DNA from 3 places in the Exiguobacterium sp. s142 genome. Region 3 is predicted to be linked to each of the others. Evidence: riboswitches for the same ligand, from Rfam matches in the RefSeq annotation. Region 3 holds a riboswitch; each other region holds the start of a gene.
The links. Region 3 has a riboswitch for thiamine pyrophosphate ahead of KNP77_RS07470 (YkoF family thiamine/hydroxymethylpyrimidine-binding protein). Riboswitches for the same ligand answer to the same signal wherever they lie in the genome.

Region 1 (4,731 bases), on a different contig from region 3:
TTTCACCGAGCGTGTATTTTACACGACTTTGCACGTTGTAAGCGACTTCCGACACTTTCGTCCCGTAGCTCACGATGATGTGCATATCGATATGTACGTCTTCTCCATCTTGACGTACGACAACGCCACGCGCATAATTCTCACGTTTGAGCAGTTCTGCGATCCCGTCTTTCAGTTGAGCTTGTGACGCCATTCCTACGACGCCGAAACATTCCATCGCCGCACCGCCCGCGAGTGTCGCGACCACGTCGTTCGTGATATCAATATTGCCATATGTTGTCTTCATTTCAATTGCCATATGGAGTAGCCTCCTTTATTCGGAATGATTCCTACAGTATATTCTACAATAAGTACCTAGTTATTAAAAGGACATGCCCCTAAACTCGGTCAATTGTAACCGCAACCCTCATTCATTATTAAAATCCTCATCCGTAATGTCAAGTTTTTTTCTTGTCATCCGGTTATTTTCTAGTTGCATCGTGAAAAAACCCATGCTAATATAAACGAGTGTCTATTAGGACGAACCCACATAAAAAAGGAGGGGAAACGCATGGCACGTAAATGCTACGTAACAGGTAAGTCACCTAAGTCAGGTAACAACCGTTCGCACGCACTCAACAAGACAAAACGTACTTGGGGTGTAAACGTACAAAAAGTTCGCATTCTCGTTGACGGTAAACCTAAACGAGTTTGGGTTTCAGCTCGCGCTCTTAAATCAGGTCTCGTTGAACGCGTATAATTACCATACACGAACGAAATAAATCCCAGCGGCATGCGCCGATGGGATTTTTTTGTTTATTTCTTTATATACATAATCAAGACGTTGCCGCTATGAACGAGCAAATCCGCCTCTTCCGCCGACCACTCGTTTGAGATCGTCAGCGCCTCATGGCTGACGACGTCATGGTTCTCGAGCGGGTACTTGACGCCACGAATCGAGACCGAGGCCCGTTTCCAAGGTACGAGCGACAAGTAATGGTCAGGACGACGCGGGAGACGATAGTCCCCTTTTCCGACGAGGCGCACTTCTTGCCCGTCTGCGAACAACCGCATCTCGGGGTACGCCTCGAGCAGACCGACGTTGCTGAGCGTCATATCGAGTCTGCCCCCGAGTGCACCGTACACGTCGATCACGTCCGCCCCTTTCCCTCGTGCCGCCTCGAGAGCGATCTCAAGGTCGGTCACGTCTTTTTCAGACGGATAACGGACAGCTTCCTCCGGCACGGTGCCTGTGAACGAATCAAAGTCACCGACGAGCAGGTCCGGCTTCATCCCACGGTCGAGCAGCGTATGATAGCCGCCGTCGACGCCGATGACGTAATCGGCGTTCCGAGGAAGCTCAGGGACCGCTTCCGGGCTCGCAGCCACAATCAAGACACGCATTATCTGATGTCCCGTGTCGCGAGCGTCGCGAAACGCGGCGCCGACGTGAACAAGAGCACGATCACGACCGCCGAGACGAGGAACGACGGCAACATATACGTCAAGTTATAGCCGAGCGAGTACAAGACGACCGGTCCTTCCGCATACTCGGCGAAGAAGACGATGCCGGAGACGACGTGCGCAACGTAGCGGAGCGCCGAGCCGATCAACGCCCCGAGAATCAAATAGAACGTGAGCGTTTTCTTGGCGCCGTCTTTTGCCGACTGTTTGACTTGCCCGGCGAAGATGCCGGCGACTCCGACGAGGCCGTAGGCGACCGTGTAGTCGAGTAAAAACTGGACCGGCGTGAAGATATAGGCCCCAAATAACAGTTGTAGCGTCCCGACGAGCGCGCCTGTCGCGAGTCCGCCTCTCAATCCATGCCGATAAGCCATCACGAGAATCGGCAGCATCGCCAAGCTGACTGCTCCGCCTTGCGGCAACCGATATGGGATGAGCATGTCAAAGATCAGTCCGAGCGAGGCGAACAGCGAGATTTCAATGAGCGCCTGTAGTTTTAAACGTTGTTTCATCTTATTCCCTCCTTGATATGAGTGAACGACAAAAAGCAGCATGACGTAAACGCCATGCTGCTATCGTGTAGCAACGTGCATTTTCGCCACATCCCTACGTCCGTGTGAACGGAACAGGTTCAAAGGGTTAGCTCATGCCTCTCAGCCACAGATGTGACACCCCTTGCGACAATATTTGTTGTTCTACAGACGATTATACACGAGACGCGTTGCGAATGCTATCGATTGCGTCTTTATAGCTCGGTTCGTTATAGATGGCTGAACCGGCAACGAGGACGTCGGCACCTGCGTCGATACAAAGTTTTGCCGTCGCAGGATTTACCCCGCCATCGATCTCGATCTCGAAGTCGAGACGACGCGCTTGGCGCATCTCGCTGAGCGCCGCAATCTTCGGGACGACCGCTTCGATGAACGCTTGGCCGCCAAAGCCAGGGTTCACGGTCATGAGCAACACCATATCGACATCACCGAGCACGTGCTCGATTGATGACAACGGCGTATGTGGGTTCAAGACGACACCACACTTGGCGCCGGCTCCTTTGATTTGTTGCAATACGCGATGCAAATGGTTTGTCGCCTCGACATGGACCGTGACGATATCGGCGCCTGCTTGAACGAAGTCCTCGACGAACCGTTCCGGCTGGTCAATCATCAAATGGACGTCTAATACCATGTCCGACTTGTCACGCAAACTTTTGAGTACCGGCAGTCCAATCGAGATGTTCGGCACGAACTGACCGTCCATGACGTCAAAATGGATGTAATCGGCCCCTGCTTCTTGGACCGCTTTGACCTCTGCCTCAAGGTTGGCAAAATCGGCCGACAGGATCGATGGTGCGATTTTAATCATGTTAGTACCTCCGTTGTCTATCTTTTAATTCCTCCATAAACGTAACATAGTTCGCATAGCGGGTGGAAGCGATTTCTCCGGCCTCGACCGCCGCTTTGACGGCACAACCTGGCTCGTTCAAATGGGCGCAACCACGGAATTTACAGTCATCGTGCCGCAAGACGAATTCAGGGAAACACCAACGCATCTCCTCGACTTCAAGTTCTTCCGGGAACTCAAGACTCGAGAATCCAGGTGTATCGGCGACGAACCCGTCCGCGAGTGTGATGAGCGTGACGTGACGCGTCGTATGCTTCCCGCGGCCAAGCGCTTTCGAAATTTTACCAGTCGCGAGTTCAAGCTCCGGTGCGACCGCGTTCAGCAACGAACTCTTCCCGACGCCGGTCTGTCCGGCGAATACGCTCGTCTTGTCTTTGAACGCGCTGCGGATGAGCTCGATCCCAGCTCCGTCTTCGGTCGACGTCTCAATGACTTGATAGCCGATCGAACGGTATAGCGCTGCCGCCGCACTAATTTTTTCCTTCTCAGCTTCTAGCAACAAGTCCATCTTCGTCAACACGATGATCGGGTGAACTTGCTTCGATTCGATCAAAATGAGAAAGCGGTCAAGCAAATGAAACGAGAACGCCGGCTCTTTCACGGAAAAGAGCAGAAACGCCTGATCGATGTTGGCGATCGGCGGACGGACGAGATGGTTCGATCGCTCATCGACAGCCATGATGTAGCCGGTCCCGTCCCCTTGGTCTTGAATATCGACGTCGTCCCCGACGACGGGCGAAATGTTTCGGTTCCGGAAGTTTCCTCGGGCGCGACATCTGATTTCAACTTTCGTTTCGGTCATGACATCATAAAATCCACCTTGCAAGCGAATAATCGTTCCTTTCATCCTGTTTCCTCCTTAGAAAAGAGGTGACGCGCACGCCACCTCTTCATTGTGAATCTTTTGCTTGGGCGTATGTCACCGTATCGGTCCGAACGACTTCTCCCTCGACTTCAATCGTCGCGGTACCGACTTCGTCCGGAGCAATGACGAGCGTATAGGAATACGTCGTCGTTTCTGTGATCATATCACGCAACACTTCGATCTCACCACGGGCATCGACGGTACGGATGACGACTTCGACCGGCTCCGCCTCGTCACCTTCTGCCGGCGGTTCGATTTCGACGTCCACTTCTCGCTCGATCGAGATGTCGGTCGGCTCGACCCCTTGTGAGACGATGACCGTCAGTTCCGTTCCCGGGTCGACCGCCGTCCCTGACGTCGGAAGTTGACGAATGATTTGATTCGCTGGGATGCTCGTCGAATACTCATCGCGTTTCACGATTTTCAAGTTGTTTTGCTCGGCATAAGTTGACGCCTCTTCGAACGTGTAGCCCGTCAAATTGGCGAGCTCAATTTTATTGCTACCGGTCGAGACGACGAGCGTGACCGTCTCTTCCGACGCGATAACTTCTTCACCTGGCGTGATCGACTGCGAAATCACATCTCCGCTGTCGACCGTTTCGGACGCTTCGGATTGGATTTCAATATCTGTGAAATCAAGATCTTTCAACGTTCGTTCCGCTGCTGTTTGAGACAACCCTTCGACGTCAGGCATCTCGACCGTCTCTTTCCCAGCAGACACGACGATGGTGACGACCGTTCCACGCTTCGGCTTCCGTCCAGGTTGCGGGTTTTGCGAAATCACGTCGCCTTCAGACACGTTGTCACTCACTCGGTCTGTCGTCTCAACGACGAATCCGGATGCTTCCAGTTCAGTCGTCGCATCACCGACGCTCATACCGACGACATCAGGCACGACGGCACGTGACATTTCATCTGCAACCACATACGCGGCAACCCCGCCACCAATCAATAGAAGAACGAGCACTAGCCAGAGCCACCACTTCTTTTTCTTTTGTTTCTTCGGCGTCGCTGATTCCGGT
Region 2 (4,731 bases), on a different contig from region 3:
TGATGCTCGTGAACGTGAGCCAAGGCACGCTCGTAATATAGAGCAGGCTGTCCGGCTCGTCATCTCCGACGACGACTTCTCGTTTCGCCCCGCTCATCCGCACGGCCACTTCCTCCATGAAGTCGGGAAACGCGTCTTTATACGTCGCCGTACAGAAATTGAAGACGTCATCATCCATCATGACGGTGAACGATGGATGGACGACATCATGCTCGACGACCACGTCACCGCGCATCCGGTACCTAAGTTCAGGGATGGCGTTCGCCGTCTTCACCACGCCGTATAAGAACAGCTTGAAAAATGACTGTCCGCGCGTCTTCGCGAACGTATGTAGCTTCGTCACGTCGACGTTCGCCGTCACGTTGAAATGCGGGGCGTCAAACGCCTTGAAAAACTCATAATGCTTTTTACGCGGCCACTTCTCGAGATCAATTTGTTTCATCTATCTTCCCCCCTGTTCTTTCACTGTACCAAAAGCAGTACGGGAAGACTCAAAGCTTTTGCTTCAACTGCTCGTAATGCTCGTTCGCTAAATCAAAATAGACGAAGTCGCGGCGTTCGATCCGATCGAGCGTCGCCTTGAAATCACGCCAGCCACGGTCGACCATCTCCGGCGTGAGCTCACCTGACTTGGCTGCCGCTTCGAACTCATCCTCGTCTTTACGGACGACGTCACCGTTCGGGAAGATGAGGATGTCGAGCAGGAGGTCATCCATGTACGGAATCCCATCCTCATACCCGATCCCCTCGACGATATCGATGTACCATTGGACGATGTTGCCCCGGTCATCGAACATGACGGTCACCCCGAACGGTTCATGTTCTGAGAAGTACTGGAGCCACGCGTAACCTGCGTCGGCGACGATGAACTCCTTTCCTTGATGCATCTTATATTGTGGGGCTCGGACGGCGTCAATTTGAAAGAGGGCGACGGTGCCCGAGAAGCGATCGTCCCGCACCTCCATTTGTGCGTATCGATTTTTTAATATGCGTTCCCAATCACGACGATTGGCAAATTTTCGTTTTGGCATCTCTCTCTCTCCTTTAAATCAGTTTCCTAAATGTGTTCGCCAAAAGTCGACATTCCCCTGTTCAATCGTACAGATTGTGTGGATTGAACCAGACGAGGTAGCGATTCCATTTGCCCTAGATGAGAAAGTATCCAGGTTCTCATCCTATTTCATACATGCTACGCTAATGTAAAATAGGGAAATAATGTAACTTACTAGGGGGTTGTTTTATGAAACGATTAGGACTACTTGGCTTAAGCGCGTTCTTGCTGACAGGTTGTACCGATCAAGCCGAGCAACCAATCGTCTCTCCTGATATGAACGAACAAGATGAAGAAGCGACGATCGAATGGACACGAGAAGATTTCAAAGACGTCTTTGACCAACACGAGACTGCCCAAGACTTGTTAGCAGCGCTCGAAAACCAAGGGCTAACACCGTTCCGTGAGACGTTCGAACGCGTCGTCATCGCCGGGGACGGGATCCATCATACATACGCCGATATTTATCCGTTCAAGCTCGACGACGGCACGTACGCGACCGTCTATGAGAATGAAGACGGTGAGATCGCCAACGGTCCCGAGTCGGTCGCACCACTCTTTTGGCAAGAAGAGTCGTTCACGCAATTCGTTGAGGAGATTGAGAAGCGCAAATACGGGACGAGTGCCCCCCCGACCGACGTCACATTGACGCAAGACGAGTTTCAATCGATTTACGACCGCCATGCCTACACGTCAGCGCTCATCGTCGAGCTCGACGAATGGGGAGTTCAAGTCGCACGCGACCCAATCGAGAACGTCATCATTGCCGGGAACGGCGTCAAGGAAGTGACGGCCGACTTGATCGTCTTTGAGATCGAAAACGGCTACGCTATCGTCTACGACCAAGACGGTGAGATTTTGAAAGCACCGGAGTCGATCGCCCAGCTGTTTTGGAACGAGACGGATTATGAAAACCTGCTCGAGAAGAACGAGTGATCACGTACCGCGACGTTTCAAGTCCCGATACTCGAGGAACAAGTTAAGCCATTGGGCCGGTTTATCGGCTGACTCGGACGGATCATACCGATAGTTGGTAACATATACATGCCACGACAGTGCCCGATACACGCAACCGAGCTCTTCAGCGATCAACAAATGGCGCCATAGCACGTCCCGAGGCGCCACACCTTCCCACTCAGCCAAGTAGACGGTACGCATCTTCTGAATCTGTTCATACCATGCGACTTCATCGTCTTCTGGCAACAAGTCGTAGAGCGCGTTCCAAAACACACGGACGCTGAAGAACGGATGGGTGACGGTCGCATCGCCCCAATCGAGAATACATAAGTCATCCTTCTGTTCGCGCCAAAAGATGTTGCCGCCATGTAAGTCGCCGTGCTCGAGACTCATCGGCAGCCCAGTCGCGAGCTCGTCGCACATGGTGAGGAGTTCGTCTTGGAGCGCCAGCACCGCCTCTGCCTTATCTCGATCTAACCCCGTACATAACTCGGGTAAATACGTCCGTATCTCTTCTTTTAGACGAGCCGGACGCCGGTCCGGGATGCCGTAGGCCAAAAGCGTATCCATGTAATTCGCTTCTTTTCTCTGTAGTTTCGCATATTGACGCACAGCCGCTTTGTACCGACTGTGCTTGGGGTATTCACGAAGTGCATCCCCGCCGATGTCTCGCATAAGTAGCCAGTTGCGTGTCGCGGCAATGGCGATGACCTCCGGGACGAGTCCCGGATGCCGTTCGGCTAGATGCATCGACAGTTCAGCCTCGCCACCACTGATTGCTGTCACCGCCTTGGCGTAGTAACGGTCTGCTCCGTACTCTCCATACATCAAGTATGTCAAGTCGGTATCTTTCACAACCCGCCACGTCACGCCTGGCACATGGCCATCGAGCCAGTGCTCGAACTGTTCACGGTAAGACTCGTCACGCCATGGGATCGCATCTCTCACTGACCTCACTTCCTTTCACCACACTTCGTTTAGGAGGAAATAATATGGACGTTGTCTATTATTCATACCCGGTCGATGCGCTACTCTATATGTATTTAGGTGCGACGGCTGTCTTCAGCTTCATAATTGGTCTAGTCGTTCGCCGCGTGTCGAGGCGTCCAGATATCAGCTTTTGGACGACGATCGTGCTCAGCTTTGTCGGACTATGTCTTTCACTCGGCTGGTTCCGTAACGCCTCGGTCACCGTATTTATGGGTACACTCCCGTGGGTCATCAATCTCGTGTTTTCCCTGTTTTTATACGCCCTGTATAGCGTTATCATTTATTTCATCTTCCGACCGCGAAAAATTGAGGCAACAAAATAACGTTATGCTATACTCAAACCAATAAACGACCACTAGGGGAGCCTTCGGGCTGAGACGGCAACTGCCGGACCCTTCGAACCTGATCTGGCTCATACCAGCGTAGGGAAGTGGCTTGGATACGTCTGTCTGTCCACGCCACTTTTCCACTTGGAGAAGTGGCGTTTTCATTTTGAAAGGAGACACTACATGCGTATTCAACAACTCACTTGGATGGCGATGCTCATCGCCATCGCCATCATCGGCTCCCTGTTCATCTCCATCCCGACCGGTGTCGCCCGGGCCTATCCGGTGCAACATATGGTGAACGTCATCGCCGCCGTCACCGTCGGTCCGATTGGTGCCGTCCTCGTCGCGTTCGTGACCGGACTCGTCCGTGTCATGACCGGGACCGGGTCGTTGCTCGCCTTCCCAGGTGGTATGATCGGCGCCTTGCTTGCCGGACTATTTTACGTGCGGACGAACCGGGTCGCTTTCGCTGCGCTCGGTGAAGTCATCGGGACGGGCGTCATTGCCTCGCTCATCGCCGTCCCGTATGCGAAAATCTTAATGGGCTCCGAGTTCGGGGCATTGTTCTTCTTCCCGGCCTTCCTCGCCTCGAGTGTGACCGGAGCCATCCTCGGCTGGATCGTCCTCGCCCGCGTCAAACAGTTGCGTCCACTTACGGTGAAGCGATAATTGAACAAGAATCACAAAAACAGGGACAGCCGACTTGTGACGGTTATCCCTGTTTTACGTGATACACCCAGATTTCTTCTCCGTTCGCTTCATCAATCAAGCCGCTGTCGACGAATCCGCCTTTCGCGTAAAATCGTTTCGCCGGTTCGTTCGTCGCATGCAGGCTGAGGACGATGTCATCGACATCAAATCGATCTTGCATCCACTCAATCGCAAGTTGCAAAAATGTTGACCCGATGCCTTTCCCTTGCTCATCCAGATCAATCATAAACCGGTCGAGCCAGACGTAACGCTCCGCCTTATTCTCGGCCCCAATCATCATAAAGCCGACCGGTTGATTGTTTCGACAGAGCGCGTAGCATGCCCACGCGTGCTTGACGTCGACGTCCATCTCCCGGAGCGATTCCGCGTTCGTTTCGTTGAACTACCCCCACCTACGCTGCGCTTGGAGGTGAGGGATTCCTGAGTCATCCGGTCGAACGACCGAAACCTGATCAGGCTAACCCCGTCGTCCCGACGGTTGAAGAGGCCAGGATGCGTTCGGCCTCTCGTTTGAGATTGAGTCCTGCGTTCACGTCGCGGTCGTGGTGGGCGCCGCAGTTCGGGCACGTCCATTCACGCAAGCCGAGATGTTTCACGTCTTTGTGTTGATGGCCGCAACCTGAACAGAGCTGGCTCGAGGCGAACGTCTTCCCGACCTTGACTATAAATGATAGTTTTAAGATGTCCTAAAAC
Region 3 (4,731 bases):
AAGCGAAAGTGTCGCCGCCAACAACACGTTCTCCTCGGTGACATCATTGCCGAAGATCGAGAACACGACTTGCCCGCTCGCCTCTCTGCCGAAGACGAGCGTCGTCCAAAGCGTCCCGAGCGCGGTCAGTAAAAATGGGATCATGAACAGTTCCCATCGCTTCCAGCTCACGTCGGAAAAGATGAATTGGAGGGCGATTGTGCCGAAGAAGACGACGAGCGGAGTCCACGGGTTGTACACGAAGGCGAGACCGAACATGAGACACGTCACGGTCAAGAACTTGATTGTCGGGTTCATCTCGTGAAACGTCATCAAAACGCCTCCGTCAACAGTCCGTGGGCCCGCAATAAGTCCGAGTCGTCCCAAATCGACGCATCGTACGGCCCACTCAAGTTCCCGTCACTCATCAAATAATACGTGCTCGCGGCACGGGCGAAACTGAGATCGTGCGTTACGAACAAGACCGTCTGCCCCGCACGGACTCGTTCAGCCATCAATGCATGGAGCGCTCGAAGTGATGCCTCGTCTTGACCGGCCGTCGGTTCATCAAACGCGAGCAGTTGTTTACCCGACAGAAGCATCACCCCGATGGCGAGTCTCCGTTTTTGACCGTGACTGAGTGAGAGTGGATGGGCGTCACGCAGACGTTCAAGCCCGAGGCGTGCCAACATGTCCTCGATTGAACGGTTATGTCCATACGCTAGTTCCCGCGACACGTCACTCGTCACAAACAAATGCGCCGGGGATTGCGGGACGAGCCCGACTTCACGGTGATGCCGCGCCAGGCTTTTTAGCCACGTCGATTTGCCGCTGCCGTTCCGACCGAGGATGGCGATCACATCCCCGGGGGCCACTGCGATTTTGCTCGCTGCAAGTTGAAACTTTTTGTGATTCACTTTCGGTATCTGAAATAATGTGTTTGTGCCCCGTGTCGTTTCAATCGGCGTAAATGTATAATCCGGTTGAACGACGAACGATCCATCGCCTGCGATCCTTCCGTTCACGAGTTCCAGGTGCCGGTCAAAGAAGTCGCCCCACATGTACGGACGATGCTCGATGACGACGATATTGACGTTCCGTGCGGACTTGTCGAGCCAGCGAACGAACCGACGTGCCGTCGCCGGGTCGAGGTGTGAGAGCGGCTCGTCGAGTAAGAGCCATTCCGGACATCCGATCAAGGCACAGGCGACGGCGATTTGCTGCTTCTCGCCCCCTGATAAATCATGGATGGTGCGGTGGCGATAATCGGACAAATGTAACTCGTGCAAAATCGCTGAGACACGGTCCATCATCTCGCTTCGGGCGACCGAAAAGTTTTCGAGCGTGAAAATCAGCTCTTCCTCTACCGTCTGCATGACGAACTGGCTGTCCGGGTCTTGAAACACCGTCCCGACGCGGCGATTCACCTCGCCAGGCCGATACGTGGCATAGGACCGACCGAATAGATGCAATCGCCCCGTCACAATCCCATCACAGTTGTCCGGGTAGAGCCGATTGAACAAGGCGAACAAAGTCGACTTCCCCGACCCGCTCGCCCCGGTGATGAGCGTCCTGCCGTCCTTAAGACGAAGTGTGATATCTGTCAATACGTCGCGTTCTTCTCCCGGGAAACGAAACGCCAGACGCTCGGTCTCAACCATGTGCCTTCCTCTGCCGGGTGACGGCATATCCTTCTAGCGCACCCGTTCGAAGCAACAAGTCGCTCAAAATCTTCCCGCCGATCCCTGCGATGAGCATCCCGCTCGTCGCCCGTAGTGCGAACATCAAAGCCACGTACGTCGGACTGAGCGCACTGAGACCTCCCATGACGTACGTATATGCGAAACTCGTCACTGCCGCACCGAATCCGGCGAGCATGAGCACCCACAAGTCATACCGCTTATACCCGGTTAGTGCGAACGCCGCTTCGGCGCCGAGTCCTTGAATGATGCCGACGAGGATGATGCGCGGACCGATCGCATTGCCGATCATCATCTCGATCGACGCTGCGAGCACTTCCGACAAAAAGGCGGCGCCTGGCTTTCGAATGATGTAGGCGGTAATAATCGAGACGATGAACCAAATCCCAAAAATCCATTCATAGGCGATCGGCCCGATCAAGCCGGCCCACAAGTTCCCCACATGGACGAACGCCAAATAGACGACGGCAAAGACGACCGATAAAATCGACAACAAAACGATTTCTTTCAACTTCCATGAGTTAAGCATCGATGCGTCCCTCGTGTGACGGACTGTTCACACTGAACGTGACCGTCATGACGACGTGGCTCGACTTCTCGCGAACACGGTTGAACGTCGCCTCATAAAACGCGAACACCGGCTCGATGTCTCCGTGAATTCCTGAAGCATAATGCATCGCGTCATTGAAGACACCCCGTGCTTTCGCGAAATCGACCTCTTCATAGATGATGTCCATGTAATCGTCATCACCGAGCGGGTAGAGCGCGAACTGTGAAGAGACGTATTGCGCACCTACCCGCCCGTTCACAGGTTCAGTCGTTACGTCGAGCAGATTGTCCCCGGCCGTGTCACCCGGACAGCCCACCGAGAACGTTCCACTCATCGAGACGTGGGTCCCTGTCTTCGTTGCGTGTGACAAGACTGCTTTCGCGACGTCAAACACGTGCTCGGCCCGACCGCGAATCACGGTCGACACATCGTCCGTGTGCCTCCAGACGTTGCTTAAATCAGTTTCTTTGAGTGCTCCTTTGATGACCGGTATGAACTCTGACGTCATCGGGCTTAGCGTAAAGCGGAACCCGACGATCGGGCTCGTTCCACATTGTTGATTCATGATGATTCCCCCCTTATTTGGTTACACAAAAAAGCCGCATCCATGAGAATGCGGCCACTTATCCAATCATCAATCCATCAGAAAAAGTGCCACACTTCCTCACGCCAGTATTACCTGGATCGAGTTATAAGGGATTGGAGCCATGCTCACATCTCAGCCGAAGCACCCCTAGTGTAGTCCAATGTATGCGGTTGTTCATGCAAGCAAAAGTATAGCCGTTCGATTCTGAATTGTAAACGTTTAAATCATGAAAACGTCGCGATTCCGTTTCCTGGAAGCGTATCCCGTAACGTTGTCCAGTCTGACGCCATTTCTTCGTCTGACAGTAGACAGGCGTCAAGTTCAAGCTCGACGCGCACTCGGTCCATTCGGTGACCGATCAAGACGAGCTCCGTCTGGCGGTCGCCGTACGGTTCGATGTAATCGGCCTCAAGCTCTGGTTCGGCGGCAAACATCTGCTTTCGTTCCGCGTCAGGAAGCGTCGCGAGCCAACGGCCGGCATGTTCGAGCGTCGACGCGTACCCCGCTTGGGAGAACAGGCAAGCGATGTCGTTCCGTGAGGCGATCCATAAAAAACCTTTCGCCCGGACGACTTCTTCCGGGAACTGTTCGATCCACGCATGTAAACGCTCCGGGTGGAACGGACGGCGGCGGCGATAGACGAACGAACTGATGCCGTACTCTTCGGTTTCAGGGGTATGGTCGTCTGTCTCGAGCTCTTGGATCCATCCGGCGGCATGCATCGCCTGGTCGAAGTCGAACAAGTTCACGTCTAACAGGTCGGACAACAATACGTTCCCGTACGTACTTGTCAAAAGTCGCGCCGCCGGGTTTAACGCGCGCAACAGACTTTCGATCTCGTGCAGTTCCGGTTCCGTGACCCGGTCCGCCTTGTTGAGGACGATGATGTCGGCAAACTCGACTTGATCGACGAGCAAATCGACGACTTCCCGGACGTCACCCGTGTCGACAGCCTGTTTCCGTTCATGCAGCGATTCGCCCGAGTTGAAGTCTTTTAAAAATCGATATGCGTCGACGACCGTCACCATCGCGTCAACATACACACGGCTCGTCAAGTCGATACCCAAGGCGTCATCCGCATATGTAAACGTCTGCGCGACCGGGATCGGTTCCGAGATACCTGACGACTCGATGATGATGCCGTCGAGCTGTCGGTCGTTCGCAATCTCGCTGACCGCCTCGAGTAAATCTTCTCGCAACGTGCAGCAGATGCAGCCGTTAGACAGCTCCACCAACTTCTCGTCCGTCCGTGAAAAACCTGCTCCGTCAATCAATCGCTCATCGATGTTCAGCTCGCTCATATCGTTGACGATGACGGCATATTTTTTACCATCCCGATTGTTCAACATATGATTGAGCAACGTCGTCTTGCCACTTCCTAAATATCCGGACAAGACTGTGATCGGAATTCGTTTCATGATGTATACCACCTTTAAATCGTAATCATTACATTTTAGATAATGAACGGGATCACGTCCGTTGTCAACAAAAATACACGCTCAAAAGGAGCGTGTTTTCTTGTTGACTAACATGATTGTTATCGCTCGTCCTTCCGGCGCCCACGCTTTCCGCAGGCAATCCCGGAGCCGCATCGCGACTCGCGTCGCTGCTGGGTCTCCGTCGGATTGCTTTCCTGCAGGAGTCGGGGCGCCATCGAACGAGCAACGCAAACGGTCGCCATCTAGCGGCCATTTGTCTTTTTCTGAGGCCTCGATGGCCGAAGAAAAAGCTCTGGATATGTTCTTCGTACCGGTTATTCTTCTAACGCTTTCCGTTCCGCCTCGGAGCGAGGATACGTGTTCGCCTGCCACTCGGCCCGATAAATCGAATCGAGTTGCGTCAAACCGACCTCGTCATCATCCTTATCGGCATCCACACTCGGCGTCTCGTCCCACTTTGGTTCAAGATACGTATGG

Region 1: linked by a shared signal. The riboswitch ahead of thiT (energy-coupled thiamine transporter ThiT) and the one ahead of KNP77_RS07470 (YkoF family thiamine/hydroxymethylpyrimidine-binding protein) in region 3 are both predicted to bind thiamine pyrophosphate.
Region 2: linked by a shared signal. The riboswitch ahead of thiW (energy coupling factor transporter S component ThiW) and the one ahead of KNP77_RS07470 (YkoF family thiamine/hydroxymethylpyrimidine-binding protein) in region 3 are both predicted to bind thiamine pyrophosphate.

Annotation. Positions count from the first base shown of each region.
Region 1 covers NZ_JACSMB010000001.1:396,608-401,338, forward strand. Annotated here, with positions in the region: gene KNP77_RS02035 (Asp23/Gls24 family envelope stress response protein) at 1-298, opposite strand, end outside; gene rpmB (50S ribosomal protein L28) at 551-739, shown strand; gene KNP77_RS02045 (thiamine diphosphokinase) at 796-1,383, opposite strand; gene thiT (energy-coupled thiamine transporter ThiT) at 1,383-1,955, opposite strand; TPP riboswitch at 2,030-2,129, opposite strand; gene rpe (ribulose-phosphate 3-epimerase) at 2,149-2,805, opposite strand; gene rsgA (ribosome small subunit-dependent GTPase A) at 2,807-3,691, opposite strand; gene pknB (Stk1 family PASTA domain-containing Ser/Thr kinase) at 3,735-4,731, opposite strand, start outside.
Region 2 covers NZ_JACSMB010000023.1:28,375-33,105, forward strand. Annotated here, with positions in the region: gene KNP77_RS14630 (tetratricopeptide repeat protein) at 1-442, opposite strand, end outside; gene KNP77_RS14635 (ribonuclease FAU-1 family protein) at 492-1,031, opposite strand; gene KNP77_RS14640 (hypothetical protein) at 1,241-1,987, shown strand; gene KNP77_RS14645 (aminoglycoside phosphotransferase family protein) at 1,988-2,956, opposite strand; gene KNP77_RS14650 (hypothetical protein) at 3,001-3,321, shown strand; TPP riboswitch at 3,346-3,444, shown strand; gene thiW (energy coupling factor transporter S component ThiW) at 3,508-3,996, shown strand; partial or broken gene KNP77_RS14660 (GNAT family N-acetyltransferase) at 4,040-4,390, opposite strand; partial or broken gene KNP77_RS14665 (zinc ribbon domain-containing protein) at 4,491-4,703, opposite strand.
Region 3 covers NZ_JACSMB010000006.1:55,432-60,162, forward strand. Annotated here, with positions in the region: gene KNP77_RS07455 (energy-coupling factor transporter transmembrane component T family protein) at 1-312, opposite strand, end outside; gene KNP77_RS07460 (ABC transporter ATP-binding protein) at 312-1,640, opposite strand; gene KNP77_RS07465 (ECF transporter S component) at 1,633-2,208, opposite strand; gene KNP77_RS07470 (YkoF family thiamine/hydroxymethylpyrimidine-binding protein) at 2,201-2,794, opposite strand; TPP riboswitch at 2,874-2,974, opposite strand; gene KNP77_RS07475 (GTP-binding protein) at 3,040-4,233, opposite strand; gene KNP77_RS07480 (hypothetical protein) at 4,569-4,731, opposite strand, start outside.